3 regions of the Sphaerotilus microaerophilus genome follow, and region 2 is predicted to be linked to each of the others. Evidence: predicted binding sites of a transcription regulator. Region 2 holds the regulator's gene; each other region holds the start of a gene.

Region 1 (5,341 bases), 720 kb from region 2:
CGGGCGCGCCGCGTCGCCTGCACACCACGAAACGGACCTTCGGGTCCGTTTTTCATTTCGGTCGAGTGTTTCTGGTGCCTCAAGTCGTGAAGCCAGACGCATGCCGCCGGTTGGTGCGTTCGCGTGCGGATCTGAATCGGGTCTAATCGCGCACTGCGAAAGCGCAATAGGCGCAACCAAAACGCCTCTTTTTCAAGCTCTGTGGAGTAGTGTCAGCATGACGACCATTGCAGTCGTGGGTCTTGGCTATGTGGGCCTGCCCCTCGCCGTTGAATTCGGCAAGAAATACCGCACCATCGGCCTGGACCTGTCGCAGGAGAAGATCGAAGCCTACCGTCGCCACGTCGACCCCACCGGCGAGGTCAGCACCGAGGAGCTGAAGGCCGCAGTGCAACTGTATCCAACCACCGATGCCGCGGCGCTGAAGGAGGCGGACTTCGTCATCGTGGCCGTGCCCACGCCCGTGGACGAGGCGCACATCCCCGACTTCTCGCCGCTGGTGGGTGCCAGCACGGCGGTGGGCAAGAACCTCAAACCGGGTGCCATCGTCGTCTACGAAAGCACCGTCTACCCGGGGGCGACCGAGGAGGTCTGCATCCCGCTGCTGGAGAAACACTCCGGGCTCAAGTGGAAGAGCGACTTTTTCGTCGGCTACTCGCCCGAGCGCATCAACCCGGCTGACAAGGTGCACACCCTGACCACCATCGTCAAGGTGGTGTCCGGAGACACCCCGGCCACGCTGGACAAGGTGGCCGACGTCTACGGCAGTGTCATCACCGCCGGTGTGTACCGTGCCTCGTCGATCAAGGTGGCCGAGGCTGCCAAGGTGATCGAGAACACCCAGCGCGACCTGAACATCGCCCTGGTCAACGAGTTGTCGCTGATCTTCCACCGCATCGGCATCGACACGCTGGAGGTGCTGCAGGCTGCAGGCACCAAGTGGAACTTCCTGCCCTTCCGTCCGGGGCTGGTCGGCGGTCACTGCATCGGCGTGGACCCGTACTACCTCACCCACAAGGCTGAGACCCTGGGCTACCACCCGCAGGTCATCCTGGCGGGTCGGCGCATCAACGACGGCATGGGCGCCTACATCGCCCAGCAGACCGTCAAGCAGCTGATCAAGGCGGGCTCGCCGGTCAAGGGCGCGCACGTCATCGTGCTGGGCCTGACCTTCAAGGAAAACTGCCCGGACCTGCGCAACTCCAAGGTCATCGACGTGATCCGCGAGCTGGAGTCCTTTGGTGTGACCGTGCACGTGCATGACCCGGTGGCCGAGCCGGCCGAGGCCCGCCACGAGTACGGCGTGGACTTGGTGTCCTGGGAGCACCTGCCCAAGGCCAACGCCATCGTGGCTGCCGTGGCCCACCAGGAACTGGCCGAGAAGCCGCTGGACGTGCTGCTCTCCAAGCTGGCACCGGGCGGCGTCTACATGGACGTGAAGAGCCAGGCCGATCGCGCCGCGCTGGAAGCGCGTGGCGTGCATGTCTGGCGCCTGTGATCCGGTGACCCGCATGGCATACACCCTTCCCGCCGACCTCGTCCAGGCCGTCCAGGCCGAGCCGCGCCACTGGCTGGTGACCGGCAGCGCTGGCTTCATCGGTTCGCACCTGCTGGAGCACCTGCTGCGCCTCGGCCAGCGCGTGACCAGCCTGGACAATTTCGCCACGGGCCACCGCCACAACCTGGATCGTGTCCAGGTTGCCGTGGGCGACGAGGCCTGGGCCCGCCACCGCTTCATCGAGGGCGATATCGCCGATCCCGCCACCTGCGCGACGGCCTGCGAGGGCGTGAACATCGTGCTGCACCAGGCGGCGCTGGGCTCGGTGCCGCGATCGCTGCAGGATCCGCAGACCACCCACCGTGCCAACGCCACTGGCTTCCTGAACATGCTGGTGGCGGCGCGCGATGCGGGGGCCGGGCGCTTTGTCTACGCCGCGTCCAGCTCCACCTACGGCGATTCGCCGACCCTGCCCAAGGTCGAGGATGTGATCGGCAAGCCGCTGTCGCCCTATGCGGTCACGAAGTACCTGAACGAGCTGTACGCCGACGTGTTCGGCCGCTGCTACGGACTGCAGACCGTCGGCCTGCGCTACTTCAACGTCTTCGGTCCCCGTCAGGACCCCAATGGAGCCTATGCAGCGGTGATTCCGCGCTGGATCGCCTCGATGCTGCGTGGCGAACGTTGCCGCATCAACGGCGACGGTGAGACCTCGCGTGACTTCTGCTACATCGCCAACGTCGTGCAGGCCAACCTGCGCGCCGGGCTGGCGACATCCGCCGAGGCGGTCAACCAGGTCTACAACGTGGCCGTGGGCGATCGCACCACGCTGAACCAGTTGCATGCCGCGCTGGTCGAGAACCTGCAGCGCGAGCGGACCAACCTGGCCATCGAGCCGCCGGAGTACGCCGATTTCCGTGCCGGTGACGTGCGCCACTCGCTGGCTGACGTCAGCAAGGCGGCACGTCTGCTGGGCTATGCACCGACCTACCGGGTGCACGAGGGCCTGGCGGAAGCGATCGGCTGGTACGTTGCCAACGTCGGCTGAAGGGATCCGCCGCGTCTGAAGTGTGTGGGAATGCCAGAACCCGGGGGACAGAAAAAGTTCCTCAATGCATTCCCTAGTGCGCGCGGCCGCAGATCGGACTAGTCTCAACCCCGTCGATCAACGGGCAGCGGCCCATTCGGCGCATCAGAGCATTCGCCCTCCGGCTCACCCCGGAGGGCGTCTTTTTTTGGGCACAGCGCGCAAGGCGGTTGACGCACGACAAGCCCCAAGGCCTCGTGACACGTTCTGATACGCAGGTCTGCAATGAGGAGCTGGTCATGCATGCCTTGAAGGATTTCTTTTCGACCGACTACGGCCTGATGAGCGCCGTGGTGATTGCGATCACCCTGGGAATGGGCGTCTTCTACGCCCGGTTCATCACGAAGCACATGCGCGAGGATGCAGAAGCAGCCGCTCGCGCAGGCAAGTCCTGAGCACCTGCTGACTTCCACTCGGTGCCCCGGAGCCCGGCCGATGCCGGGCTTCGTCATATCTGGGCGCTTGAACGGTGTCAGAACGGCGCGGGATCCTCGAAGGCCATCCAGGCGCCGCTGACCGGGTGTGGCAGGCCGATCTGGCAGGCGTGCAGCAGCAGCCGTGGGGAGCGGGCGAAGGCCTCGGGGCTGGCATACAACTCGTCGCCCAGGATGGGGTGGCCGATCGACTGAAGGTGCACGCGCAACTGGTGGGAGCGCCCGGTGACGGGCTGCAGTTCGACCCGGCTGCAGTTCTGCGCGACGTCGCGTTCGAGCACCCGCCAGTGGGTCAGTGCTGGCTTGCCGCGCAGTTCGTCGACCCTCTGGCGAGGCCGGTTCGGCCAGTCGCAGATCAATGGGCTTGTGACGCTGCCCTCATCCTGAAGAACCAGTTTGTCGACGACGGCGAGATAGCGCTTGCTCACTTCACGTCGTTCGAAGGATCGACTCAGCGTGCGCTGCGCGGCCAGGCCGAGGCCGAACAGCATCAGGCCCGAGGTGGCCATGTCGAGCCGGTGCACCACGAGGGCGTCGGGGTACCGCGCCTGCACCCGGGTGGCCACGCAGTCCGCCCGCTCCTCGCCGCGGCCGGGCACCGACAGCATCCCTGCCGGTTTGAGTACGACCAGCAAGGCCGCGTCGGCGTGGAGGATGCCGATGTCTTCCTGCGCGGTGCGCGCAGGCGGTGGCAGGCGGGACGGTGCTGGTGGGGCGGGGAACGCGGGGATGGGCACGGGCTGGGCGACGGGGGTGAGCAGGCGGGTGAAGCGCTGCAAGCAACGCAAGCGATTGTCGCTGGCGCCGTCGCTGTCACCGTTGGCCGGCTGGCGCGGGCGACAATGACCTGTCCCCCGGCTCCCTCTGCCCGCCCGTGTCGATGTCCCCGTCCTTTGTCCTGCCTACCGATCTCCTGGCCGCCGTGCTGCGTCCCGGCGCCTTGACCGAGTGGGGCCTGCTGGCCGCACTGCTCGGGCTGAGCGCCCTGCTGGTGCGCTTGCTGCGCGGCCCAGCGGGTTCCTCGGGTGCTTCGGGCACCGCGGTTCCAGCGGTTCCAGCGGCGCAGCGCGAGCCGTCGATCTGGTTCGGTGAGCACCTGGTGGACGGCGTGTTGTTCCCCTTGCTGGCGTTGGCGCTGGCCTACCTGTGCAAACGCCTGCTCGGCTTGGCTGGGCAGCCGGTGGCGGTGTTCGCGGTGGCGGTACCGGTGCTGCTGTCGCTGGCGATCATCCGCCTGAGCGTGCGGGTGCTGTCGGCGGCGTTTCCCGGGTCACAGATGATGCGCTTCGTCGAGCGCAGCATCTCCTGGCTGGCCTGGGCGGCGACGGTGCTGTGGCTCACAGGCCTGCTGCCGGTGCTGCTGGAGTGGCTGGAAGAGGTGCAGTGGAAGATCGGCTCGCACCCGCTGAGCCTGCGTACGCTGCTCGAGGGCACGCTGCTGGCGGGCTTCGTGCTGGTGCTGGCGCTGTGGGTGTCCGCGGCGCTTGAGGCCCGCCTGCTGCGCGGCGCGACCGGGGAGCAGCTCTCGCTGCGCAAGGCGGCGGCCAACGTGCTGCGCGCAGGCCTGCTCTTCGTCGGCCTGCTGGTGGCCCTGTCGGCGGTGGGCATCGACCTGACCGCGCTGTCGGTGCTCGGCGGCGCGCTGGGCGTGGGCATTGGCTTCGGCCTGCAGAAGCTGGCGGCCAACTACATCAGCGGCTTCGTGATCCTGGCCGAGCGCTCGGTGCGCATCGGCGACATCGTCAAGGTGGGCGAGCATGAGGGCCGCATCACCGACATCACGACGCGCTACACCGTGATCCGCGCTGCCACCGGCCGCGAGGCGATCATCCCCAACGAGGCGCTCATCACCGGCGTGGTGGAGAACCTGACGCTGGCCGACCGGCAGCTGCTGGTGCAGTCGCTGGTCAGCGTGGGTTACGACACCGATGTCGACGGGCTGCGCGAGCGCATCAATGCGGTGGTGCGCGGCGTGGACCGGGTTCTGCCCGAGCCCGCACCGGCCACGCACCTGCTGGCCTTTGGCGCCAACGGGCTGGACCTGGGGATCTTCTTCTGGATCGCCGACCCGGAGAACGGCCAGGCCAACGTCCGCTCAGCCGTCAACCTGGCGGTGCTGGACCTGCTGCGCCGCGAAGGGGTGGAGATTCCCTTCCCGCAGCAGGTGGTGCACCAGGCGCCGGAGCCGCAGCCGCCCCGGGCGTAGTCGGCGCAGCCGGGTGCAATCAGCCCTTGGGCTGGGCACCGGCCGCCACGGCGCAGGCGCGGCAGATGCAGGCCGTGCCGCGCGCCTCGGCGGGTAGGCGGGCGAACAGCTCGGCC
Region 2 (5,341 bases):
TGCGCCAGTCCCCAGCCGGCAAAGCCGCTGATCATCGCGCCGGCGAGTCGCACGGCCAGGCGGTTGCCCTGCGCGTCGGTGGCGTGCCGGCGCAGGGCGGCGGGCAGCCAGCGCAGCCAGATCGCCGGGCCGAGCAGCAGGCCCAGCGTGCTCGTGGCACCGAAGGCCAGCATCACCAGTGCGCCGTCGAGCGGCCCGGAGGCCACCGCGGCCACCAGCAGCGCGGCATGCAGCAGGCCGCAGGGCAGCACGGGCCAGAGCAGGCCGATCGCCGTGGCCTTCAGCTCGCCGGGCAGGTGCACCTTGCGGGGCAGGTCGCTGTCCTGCGGCCGCCGCCCGCGCCCGACCTGCTCGGCCCAGGCCTCGATGCTCGGCGGCAGGCGACCGCGCAGCATCAACCACAGCCCCAGCAGCAGCAGGAAGGCCTGCAGGCCGACCCAGACGGGGCGCAGCCAACCGGTGCCCTCCGACAGCGTCTGCAGCCCGGTCACCACCGTGGCAGCGAGCATCCCGGCCACCATGTAGGCGACCAGCCGGCCGACCAGCAGCCCCGCCACGGCGCGCGATGGCCTGGCGGGGTGGCACAGCCGGGCGGCAGCGGCACAGCCGGCGCCGCACATGCCGGCACAGTGCGGCACCCCGGCCACCCCCATCAGGGCGGCCGTGACCACCAGGGCAGCACTCATCGGGTCAACTCAGATCACGCGGGAGAAGCGCTCGCGGGCGCGGTCCACGCGCACGTACTTGTCGAACACCATCGCGATGTAGCGCACGAAGTACCAGCCCAGCGAGGTCAGCTCGAAGCCGTCCTGGTCGAGCTTCAGCAGGCCGGCGTCGGCGTGCTCCTGCAGCGACTCGATCTCGGCGGCGAAGTAGCTGCGCACGTCGATCAGGTGCGCCAGCGCCACCGACTCGTAGCTCAGGCGGCCGTGGCACATGATGGACATGATCACCGCGCGGCGCACCAGGTCATCGCGGCTGAGCGCGAGGCCGCGCACCACCGGCAGGCCGCCACGGCGCAGCGCGTCGTAGTAGTCGTCCAGGGTCTTGGCGTTCTGGCTGTAGGTCGGGCCGACCCGGCTGATCGCCGACACGCCCAGCGCCACCAGATCGCAGTCCGGCTGCGTGCTGTAGCCCTGGAAGTTGCGGTGCAGGCGGCCCTGGCGCTTGGCCTGCGCGAGCGGATCCTCCGGCAGTGCGAAGTGGTCCATCCCGATGTACTGGTAGCCGTGGGCGATGAAGCCGGCGATGGCCTGCGACAGCATGCCGATGCGGTCGCCGCCGGTGGGCAGGATCTCGATCGGGATGCGCCGCTGCGGCTTGAAGCGTGCTGGCAGGTGGGCGTAGCCGTACAAGGCGATGCGGTCCGGGCGCAGCCGAGCCACTTCGCTCACCGTGCGCTGGAAGCTCTCGGGGGTCTGTTTTGGCAGGCCGTAGATGAGGTCGACGTTGATCGAGTCGAAGCCCAGTGAGCGTGCCGAGGCCATCAGCGCATGCACCTGCTCGGCCGGCTGGATGCGGTGCACGGCCTTCTGAACGTCAGCATCGAAGTCCTGTACGCCGAAGGACAACCGGTTGAACCCCAGTTCGGCGAGGTGGGCCAGCCGGTCGTGCGTGACGGTGCGCGGGTCGATCTCGATCGAGTACTCGCCCTTGGGCAGCAACTGCACCCGGCTGCGCAGGGTGGCCATCAGGCCGGAGAGCTCCGCGTCGCTGAGGAAGGTCGGCGTGCCGCCGCCGAAGTGCAATTGCGACACCGGCTGCTCGCGGCCGATCACGTTGGTGACCAGATCAAGCTCGTGCGTCAGCGCCGCCAGGTAGGCCTCGGCGCGGCCGTGGTCACGGGTGACGATCTTGTTGCAGGCGCAGTAGTAGCAGACCGACTCGCAAAAGGGGATGTGGAGGTAGAGCGACAGCGGGCCGCCCGCGCCAGCCACGCCGCCGGTGGCGCGCTGCGTCAGCGCCTGCACGTACTGGTCGGGCCCGAAGGCCTCGACGAAGCGGTCCGCCGTGGGGTAGGAGGTGTAGCGCGGCCCGGGCACGTCCATGCGGCGCAGCAGGTCTTCGCTGAGTACGGGCATGCCCTCTTGGCGTGAGAGCGCACTCTGGCCCTCCACCATATCAACCGTGGTCATTTCTTCCATTCGTGCACTGTGCCCCGATGGCTGGCGTCCATATTGACATAACTCAATCTACCATCGTGCCGACGGGTCGGGGTAGACCCCGATTTGATCTGTCTCGGTCCCGCCTCGCGGGGTCCGCTGCGTGCGTTACGCACGAGCCTCGGTGCGATAATCTCTGACATGACGCAAGAAACCGCACCGCCGTCACGGCTCGAAGCCCTGAAGGTTGCCTGTTCCGCCTGCAACCTCCGCGAACTGTGTCTGCCTGTGGGGCTGACAGACGACGAGATGTTGTCGCTCGATGACATGGTCAGCACGCGGCGCAGCGTGAAGCGGGGCGAAAGTATCTTCCATGCCGGCGACCCCTTTGCCGCGCTCTATGCGGTGCGCACCGGCTTCTTCAAGACCGTGGTGTCGGCCTCCGACGGCCGCGAGCAGGTCACTGGCTTCCAGATGGCGGGTGAGTTGATCGGCCTGGATGGCATCAGCACCGACCGGCATTCCTGTGACGCCGTGGCGCTGGAGGACTCGCAGGTCTGCATGATCCCCTACGGCCAGCTGGAGTCGCTCTCGCGCGAGTTCACGCTGCTGCAGCACCAGTTCCACAAGATCATGAGCCGCGAGATCGTGCGCGACCACGGCGTGATGCTGCTGCTGGGCAGCATGCGCGCGGAGGAGCGCCTGGCGGCCTTCCTGCTGAACCTGACGCAGCGCCTGCAGGCGCGCGGCTTCTCCGCCTCGGCGCTGGTGCTGCGCATGACCCGCGAGGAGATCGGCAGCTACCTCGGCCTGAAGCTGGAGACGGTCAGCCGAACCTTCTCGAAATTCCAGGAGGAAGGCATCCTGGAGGTGAAGCAGCGCGACATCCGCATCATCGAGCAGTCTGCGCTGCAGCGCGTGGTGAACGGCACCAGCGCTTGAGTTGACCCACCCCCGCAGCGGCTCACGCCGCTCCCCCTCAAGGGGGCGCAACCACCGGACCGGCGGAACCGGATCCGCGGTCGCTGCTTGCAAAAGAAAAGACGGGTGTTGACCGAGCGGGTGGGTTACTCCGCCCGGTAGCCGAGTGAGGCGGAGATCTGCCGGGCGGTTTCGCGCAGGCGGTCCATCCAGCCTTCTTCGAGGCGATCCGCGGGAGCGGAGATGGACAGGCCGGCGATGAGGCGCGACTGGTCGTCGTAGATGGCGGCGGCCATGCAGCGCACGCCGAGTTCCAATTCCTCGTTGTCGCGTGCGATGTCGGTCTGGCGCACCCGGGCCAGTTCGCGATCCAGCAAGGCCGGGTCGGTGATGCTGTTGCGGGTGTGCCCGGCCAGGCCGGTGCGGGTGGCGTAGGCGCGCACGCGCTGCGGGTCGTCGTGCGCCAGGAAGAGCTTGCCCACCGACGTCAGGTGCAGTGGTGCGCGGCCACCCACGGCGCGCACGACCTGCATGCCTGAGCGCTCGGAGTAGGTGCGCTCGATGTAGACGATCTCGTCGCCCTGCCGTACCGACAGGTTCACCGGCTGGTGGGTGAGCTTGTGCAGCTCGCGCATCGGCCCGAGCGCGGCGTCACGCACATCCAGCCGCGCCTTCACCAGGTTGCCCAGCTCCAGCAGGCGCATGCCCAGCCGGTAGCTGCCCGCCTCGGGGCGATCCACGAAGCGGCCCACCGCCAAGTCATTCAGGATCCGGTGCGCAGTCGAGGGGTGCAGGCCGGTATGCTCGCTGATCTGCTTCAGGGACACCGGGTCCTGGTGTGCCGCCAGCACATCCAGCAGGGTGAACATGCGCTCCAGGACCTGGATGGTCGGGGTGCTGCCTTCCTTTTTCGTCATGTCGGGGATGTTGAGTCGATGATGGATTTTCGCATGGCGAAAAGAAGATGGTCGAGCTGGCTGTGTGGATATCTGTGCCGGCCGGTGGGGCGGGTGGCTCTGGCGGCTCTGGCTGCGCTGGCGAGTGGGCTGCTGCCGGCCTGGCAGGCCGCTCATGCGGGCGAGGCCACCGAGCCGCCCGCCACGGAGCGGGCACCTGCGGCCTCCGCTGCAGCGGCCTCGGCAGCACCCCTGGTGTTGCGGTGGACGAGGGTGCCCCGGGCGATCGGGCGCATCACCTCGAAGACCTTGGGCGTGGTGATCAACCAGGACGATCCGTATTCGGTCGAGGTGGGTGAGCGCTACGTCCAGCGGCGCCAGATCCCGCCCGGGCATGTGCTGCGCGTGAAGCTGCCGCGCCAGGCGAGCCTGTCTGCAGGGGATGGCGCGCAGTTGCGCGCGGCCATCGAGGCGCACTTCGGCGACGACGTCCAGGGCCTGGCGCTGGTGTGGGCGCAGCCCTACGCGGTGGAGTGCCAGTCCATCACCGCCGCGGTGTCGCTGGGGTTGGAGCCCGGGCTGTGCTCGAACACCTGTGCCAAGGCCACGGGATCGCGCTACTTCAACTCACCCAGCGGTGCGCCCTGGCGGGACCTGGGCCTGCGTCCGTCGATGTTGCTGGCCGCCGGCAGCGTGGACGCGGCCCACGCGCTGATCGAGCGTGGCATGGCGGCCGACGGCAGCCTAGGCCTGCGCGGCTCGCCGCCTGTGCATGCGTATTACATGGTCACGCGCGACGCGGCGCGCAGCGTCCGGCTGCCCCAGTACCCGCCGCCAAGCCTGCTGCGCGGTGTCGCAGTGGCCACCCATGTACAGCAAGGGGACCTGCCGGCGGGCGAGGACCGCCTGTTGCTGGTGCAGACCGGCCTGCCCACGCTCGCGGGCCTGGATCGCCTGAACTGGGCGCCGGGCGCCATGGCCGACCACCTGACCTCCTTTGGTGGGCAACTGGGCGGAGGCAGCGGCCAGACCAGCGCGCTGGCCTGGATCGATGCAGGCGCCACCGCCAGCTATGGCAGCGTCAGCGAGCCCTGCAACCACACGCAGAAGTTTCCCCACCCCCAGCTCGCGCTGCTGCACTACCTGCAGGGCAGCACGGTGCTGGAGGCCTACTGGAAGAGCGTGAAGTGGCCGCAGCAGGGGGTCTTCATCGGCGAGCCGCTGGCCGCCCCGTTTGCCCAGCGCTGAGGCTCCTTGGCGGGATTTCCGCCGCCGAGGCTGGCGCTGCTGCGGGTTTCTCCCAGGTCGCCTTTGCGGCGCGCCAAAGACCGGTGACAGGCCTGTGAAAGCCTGGCAATGCTAAATTCATGGTCTTGATTCTGTAGGTCCTTCCCGTCCCCTTCTCTGGCAACAGTCAAGCCG
Region 3 (5,341 bases), 3.0 Mb from region 2:
GTGCGGCGCTCCGCGTTGCCGAAGGCGCCTTCCTTCTCCACCCACATCGCCGCGGGCAGCACCAGGTCGGCGGCCATCGCGCTGACCGTCGGGTAGGGGTCGCTGACCACCACGAAGGCCTTCGGGTTGCGCCAACCCGGCAGGATCTCGCCGTTGATGTTCGGCCCGGCCTGCATGTTGTTGTTGGTGGTGACCCAGTAGCAGCGCAGCTTGCCGTCCTTGAGCGCGCGGCTCTGGGCCACGGCGTGCAGGCCGATCTTGTCGGGGATGGTGCCCTCGGGCAGGCCCCAGATCTCCTCGGTGTGGCGGCGGTGGTCCGGGTTGGTCACCACCATGTCGGCCGGCAGGCGGTGCGCGAAGGTGCCCACCTCGCGCGCGGTGCCGCAGGCGCTGGGCTGGCCGGTGAGGCTGAACGGGCCCGAGCCCGGCGTGCTGATCTTGCCGGTCAGCAGGTGGATGTTGTAAACCATGTTGTTGGCCCACGTGCCCCGGGTGTGCTGGTTGAAGCCCATGGTCCAGAAGGACACCACCTTGACCTTCGGGTCGGCATAGAGTCTGGCCAGGTCTTCGAGCTGCTTGACCGGCACGCCGCTGAGCTTGCTGACCTTCTCGGCGGTGTACTCGCTGACGAACCTGGCGTACTCGTCGAAGCTGATCGGCGTCGCGTCGTTCGGGTTGTTCTTGGGCTTGCCGTCGGCGCCGGGGTAGCCGTTGGAGGTCGCGTCCTTCTCCAGCGCATGGCCGGGGCGCAGGCCATAGCCGATGTCGGTGGCGCCCTTCTTGAAGTTGATGTTCTTCTTGACGAACTCGGTGTTCACCTTTTTGTTGGTGATGATGTAGTTCGCGATGAAGTTCAGGATCGCCAGGTCGGTCTGCGGCGTGAAGACCATCGGCTGATCGGCCAGGTCGAAGCTGCGGTGCTCGTAGGTGGACAGCACCGCGACCTTGACGTTCGGGTTGGACAACCGGCGGTCGGTGATGCGGCTCCACAGGATGGGGTGCATCTCGGCCATGTTCGAGCCCCAGAGCACGAAGGCGTCGGCCTGCTCGATGTCGTCGTAGCAGCCCATCGGCTCGTCGATGCCGAAGGTGCGCATGAAGCCCGTCACCGCGCTGGCCATGCAATGGCGCGCGTTCGGATCCAGGTTGTTGGAGCGAAAGCCCGCCTTCCAGAGCTTGCTGGCAGCGTAGCCCTCCCAGATCGTCCACTGGCCGGAGCCGAACATGGCGATCGAGCCCGGGCCCTCGGTCTTCAGCGCCTCCTTCCACTTGGCGGCCATGATGTCGAAGGCCTCGTCCCAGCCCACCGGCACGAAGTCGCCTTCCTTGTCGTACACGCCGTTCTTCTTGCGCAGCAGCGGCGTGGTCAGGCGGTCCTTGCCGTACATGATCTTGGACAGGAAGTAGCCCTTGATGCAGTTCAGCCCGCGGTTGACCGGCGCCTCCGGGTCGCCCTGGGTGGCGACCACGCGCCCGTCCTGCACGCCCACCATCACCGAGCAGCCGGTGCCGCAGAAGCGGCAGGGCGCCTTGTCCCAGCGCACCGCCACGTCGGCGGCGGTCTTGGCCGGCGCCGGTGCGGCCGCCTCGGCCACGACGGGCATGGAAATGCCGGCCGCAGCCGCGCTGGCCGCCAGGGCCTGCGATTTCAGGAAGTCACGGCGATTCGATTCCATGGTGTGTTCGCTCGGTGGGGTGATCAGAGAATGCAGCAGCGCCGCCCACATTGGGCCCAGGGCCCGCGGGGAAGATCTGCCGTGATGAGTCGGAGGTCCGGGACCGGCTGGGAGCAGCCGGGAGCAGCCGGGGAAATCAATGTGCGCCGCGCCCCTCAGCCGGGCGGTGCGCTGCCGTAGCGGGCCAGCTCGGCCAGCCCCATGCGCCAGTCGGTGGCGCCCTGCAGCACCGGCCCGGCCACTGGCTGGGCAGCCGGCGCATTGGCCGGCGTACCGGAGTACTCGTAGACCAGCGAGGTCGACAGCACCTCGGGCCACAGGGCGATCTGCGCCAGCTGGCCGGCCGCGCTGACGGGCAACCCGTCGGCGGTGCAGGCATCCTCCAGCACCGCCACCAGGCGGCCATCACCCGGGTTGAGCGCCACGTCCACGCCCGCCAGCGAGCCCATGCGGGTGACGACGGCGTCCAGATCGTTCATTCGGGTGCGCACCACGGCGCCGAGGATGTTCATGGCCCTGCTCCTGACCCCAGGCTTGCTCACCCTCCAACGGAGGGGATCAGGCAACCTCGGAAGACTGCAAAGTGTGCCGTTCCCAACGACGGCCGGCACAGACTTGACTATGCTCAAGTTTCGATCGCAGGGCTTTGATGCTCGTCAAATTGACGAACATCAAGGCTGACGGACCCCCGCCGGCCCTGGGGTTCTCCCGAGGGTCAGGCGACCCATTGCACGAAGTCGTCCACCGCCGGGCGCTGGCGCGGCGGCTTGCTGCTCAGTGGCGTGCCCAGGCTGATGAAGCACACAGCCTCCTCGCCCTCGCGCACGCCAAAGGCACTGCGCAGCAGCGGCGAGCGCAGCGCCCGCCCGCTCGACAGCCCGCTGGCGTAGCCCCGCGCACGCGCGGCCAGCAGCAGGTTCTGGATGGCGCAGCCCAGCGACAGCAGCCGCTCGGCAGGTGGTACATCGGGATCTTCGGCACGCAGGTCGGCAATGGCCAGCAGCAGCACCGGCCCCCGGACGGCCTTGCGGCGCGCGTCCTCGATCTGCCCGGGCAGGGCCTGCGGGTCGCGCTCCAGCAGCGCATCGGCAAAGCACTGCGCCAGGCGCTCGCGCGCCGCGGGGCCGAGCACCAGGAAGCGCCAGGGCCGCAGCTGCCCGTGGTCCGGGGCCGCCGCCGCGGCGGCGAAGAGCTCGCGCAGCTGCCGCTCGTCCGGGGCCGGCTCGCCCAGGCGCTTGGGTCCGACGTGCTGGCGGGTGTGGATCAGCGCGTCGCAGAGCTCGGTGAGCTGGGTGTCATCCATGGTCGGCCTCGGGGGCGGTCGAACGGTCGGGCGCGGCTGCGGTCGCCGCGGGAGGGGCAGGCTCGGCCATCGTGATCGCGGCCACCGGGCAGAGCGACACGCACTCGCCGCAGCCCGTGCAGGCCTCGGTGTCGATGCGCAGCTGCGCCACACCGCCCAGCGCGGGCACGAAGCGCAGGGCGCGCGCGTCGCAGGCGTCGGCACACAGGCGGCACTCGACCCGGTGCTGCGCCAGGCAGCCCGTGCCGATGGCCACGCGCCAGGTGAAGGCCGGCGGCGTGGCGGTCGCTGCGGGCACGATCGCCCCGGTCGTGCAGGCGCTGCGGCAGGCACCGCACTCGTCGCAGCCCTGCCGGGCAAAGCTCAGGACCGGGAAGCCGCCCGCCGCAAGCAGGCCGCGCGGGCAGGCGCGCACGCAGTCGCCACAGCGGCTGCAGCGTTCGGTGAAGGCCGCATCGGGCCGCAGCGCCCAGGGCGGGCGCGGCTGGGGCACCCGGGCCGCGGCCAGCTCGGCCGGCCGGGCCGCAGCGCGCAGGAAGAAGCGTCGGCGTGGGTCCATGCCACCCAGTCTGTGCGCCCGCGCGCCTCAGCGCCCGCTGGCCGCGGTGGCGGGTTCGGCGGGCGCGGCGGCGCGGCGCGGGTCCACGCCCTGCGCCAGCTTGGCCAGTGCCTCGTCCAGCGTGGCGCGGTCCTCGGAGCCCGGATCGGACTGGTCACGCAGCGCGGTGAAGGCAGCCCGCGCCGCCGCAAAGTCATGCCGGTCCAGCGCAGCCAGGCCGGACAGCATCAGCACGCCCGGGTGCTGCGGCGCCAGCGCCTGCGCGCGGCGCAGCAGCTGCAGGCTGCGCGCATCGAAGTGATCGTCGGCCGCCAGCATGCGCACCTCGATCCAGTCGACCAGCCGGTTGGGGTCACGCTGCCAGGGCTGGCCGGCGGCGATCAGCCCGGCCGGCCCAGCGACCGAGGCGGCCGCCACCGCTGCGGCCGGCGCCCCCGTGTCGGGTGCGGCCCGGTCGGCCTGCTCGTAGGCCTCGGCCGACTCGGCGGCCCGGCCCATCACCTTGTAGGAATGCGCCAGCATCAGCCAGCCCTTGACGTCGCCGGGGTCGCGCTGGAGGCGCTCGGCGAGGCGCTCGACCATGCTCTCGACCTGGGCCACCGAGCCGGTCTCGCGCTCGGCTGGGTTGAGCGCGCGCGGCTGGCCGAGCGCGGCATAGAGCGCCAGCGCCAGCAGCGGCAGCCCCACCGCGAAGGCAAAGGCCTGGCCGCGCGGTGCGCCGCCCCCCGCCTCCGCGCCCCCGCCAGCGGCCGGGGTGGCCCGTGCGGCGCGGGCCAGGCTGAAGGTGAACAGGGCCACCAGCACCAGGGCGGTGGCGGCGAAGGGCCAGAACCAGCCCTGCAGGAAAGCGCTGCTGCTCATGATGTCGACCTCGAAGGGCTGTCCTCACCGCCCCGCGTGCGGCGGGTCTGGCGCCAGACCACCACCGCGCCGATGGCCAGCAGCAGCGCCGGCCCGAGCCAGAGCAGCCCGGTGCGAGCGTTGACGGGCGGGCGGTAGGTGACGAAGTCGCCGTAGCGCTGTACCAGAAAGTCGAGGATCTGCGCATTGCTGTCACCGGCGGCCATGCGCGCCTGGATCTCGCGCTTGAGGTCCATCGCCAGCGGCGCGTGCGAGTCGGCCAGCGACTCGTTCTGGCAGACCAGGCAACGCAGCTCGCTGGTCAGCGCCATGAAGCGGTCGGCGTCCACTTCGCCTGCCACCGCTGCGGCCGAGGCTGAAACCGAAGCAGAAACCGAAGTAGAACCGGACGCCGGCATCGGCGCAGGCACCACCGCCCAGCCCGCGTTGGACAGCAGCAGGGCGGCGATGGCCACCAGCCGGGACAGGGACGGCCTCATGCGCCCTCCTTCGCCGCCGGCTTGCCGTCCAGCAGCGGCAGGATGCGATCGCGGATGACTTCGGGCGTCAGCGCGCCGATGTGCTTGTGCACGATCACGCCACGCGCGTCGATCACGAAGGTCTCGGGCGCGCCGTAGACCCCCAGCTCGATGGCCAGCCGGCCATCGGCATCGACCAGCGAGGTGCTGAACGGGTTGCCATGCCGGGCCAGCCAGGCCTGGGCGTCGCCGGCCTTGTCCTTGTAGTTCAGGCCGATGAGCTGGTCGCTGCGGCCCTGGGCACGCAGCTGCGCGGCCAGCGCCAGCAGGGCCGGGTGCTCCTCCACGCAGGTGGCACACCAGGAGGCCCAGAGGTTGATCAGGCGCGGCTTGCCGGTCCACTGCGGCGCGCCGATGGGCGTGGGGTCGTTCAGCTGCGGCAGCGCCAGCGCGGGCCAGGGCTTGCCGATCAGCACCGAGGGCA

What was found. Region 2 encodes FNR, which switches genes on or off when oxygen is low (the NO sensors DNR and NnrR bind a similar motif). Its sites were predicted from a motif close to TTGATNNNNATCAA; they were not measured.
Region 1: NGK70_RS07775 (DUF3149 domain-containing protein) is a predicted target of FNR. The motif match lies at 2,756-2,769, and genes of this name have one in related genera.
Region 3: NGK70_RS23600 (chaperone NapD) is a predicted target of FNR. The motif match lies at 2,338-2,351, and genes of this name have one in related genera.

The regions. Positions count from the first base shown of each region.
Region 1 covers NZ_AP025730.1:1,757,866-1,763,206, forward strand. The annotation lists gene NGK70_RS07765 (nucleotide sugar dehydrogenase) at 218-1,498, shown strand; gene NGK70_RS07770 (SDR family oxidoreductase) at 1,512-2,546, shown strand; gene NGK70_RS07775 (DUF3149 domain-containing protein) at 2,825-2,980, shown strand; gene NGK70_RS07780 (RluA family pseudouridine synthase) at 3,058-3,798, opposite strand; gene NGK70_RS07785 (mechanosensitive ion channel family protein) at 3,900-5,225, shown strand; gene NGK70_RS07790 (cysteine-rich CWC family protein) at 5,245-5,341, opposite strand, start outside.
Region 2 covers NZ_AP025730.1:2,473,564-2,478,904, forward strand. The annotation lists gene NGK70_RS10720 (urease accessory protein UreH domain-containing protein) at 1-686, opposite strand, end outside; gene hemN (oxygen-independent coproporphyrinogen III oxidase) at 696-2,081, opposite strand; gene fnr (fumarate/nitrate reduction transcriptional regulator Fnr) at 2,304-3,044, shown strand; gene NGK70_RS10735 (IclR family transcriptional regulator) at 3,170-3,940, opposite strand; gene NGK70_RS10740 (TIGR03790 family protein) at 3,974-5,167, shown strand.
Region 3 covers NZ_AP025730.1:5,468,827-5,474,167, forward strand. The annotation lists gene napA (nitrate reductase catalytic subunit NapA) at 1-1,676, opposite strand, end outside; gene NGK70_RS23600 (chaperone NapD) at 1,832-2,188, opposite strand; gene NGK70_RS23605 (nitroreductase family protein) at 2,392-2,979, opposite strand; gene napF (ferredoxin-type protein NapF) at 2,972-3,538, opposite strand; gene NGK70_RS23615 (tetratricopeptide repeat protein) at 3,566-4,399, opposite strand; gene NGK70_RS23620 (cytochrome c-type biogenesis protein) at 4,396-4,878, opposite strand; gene NGK70_RS23625 (DsbE family thiol:disulfide interchange protein) at 4,875-5,341, opposite strand, start outside.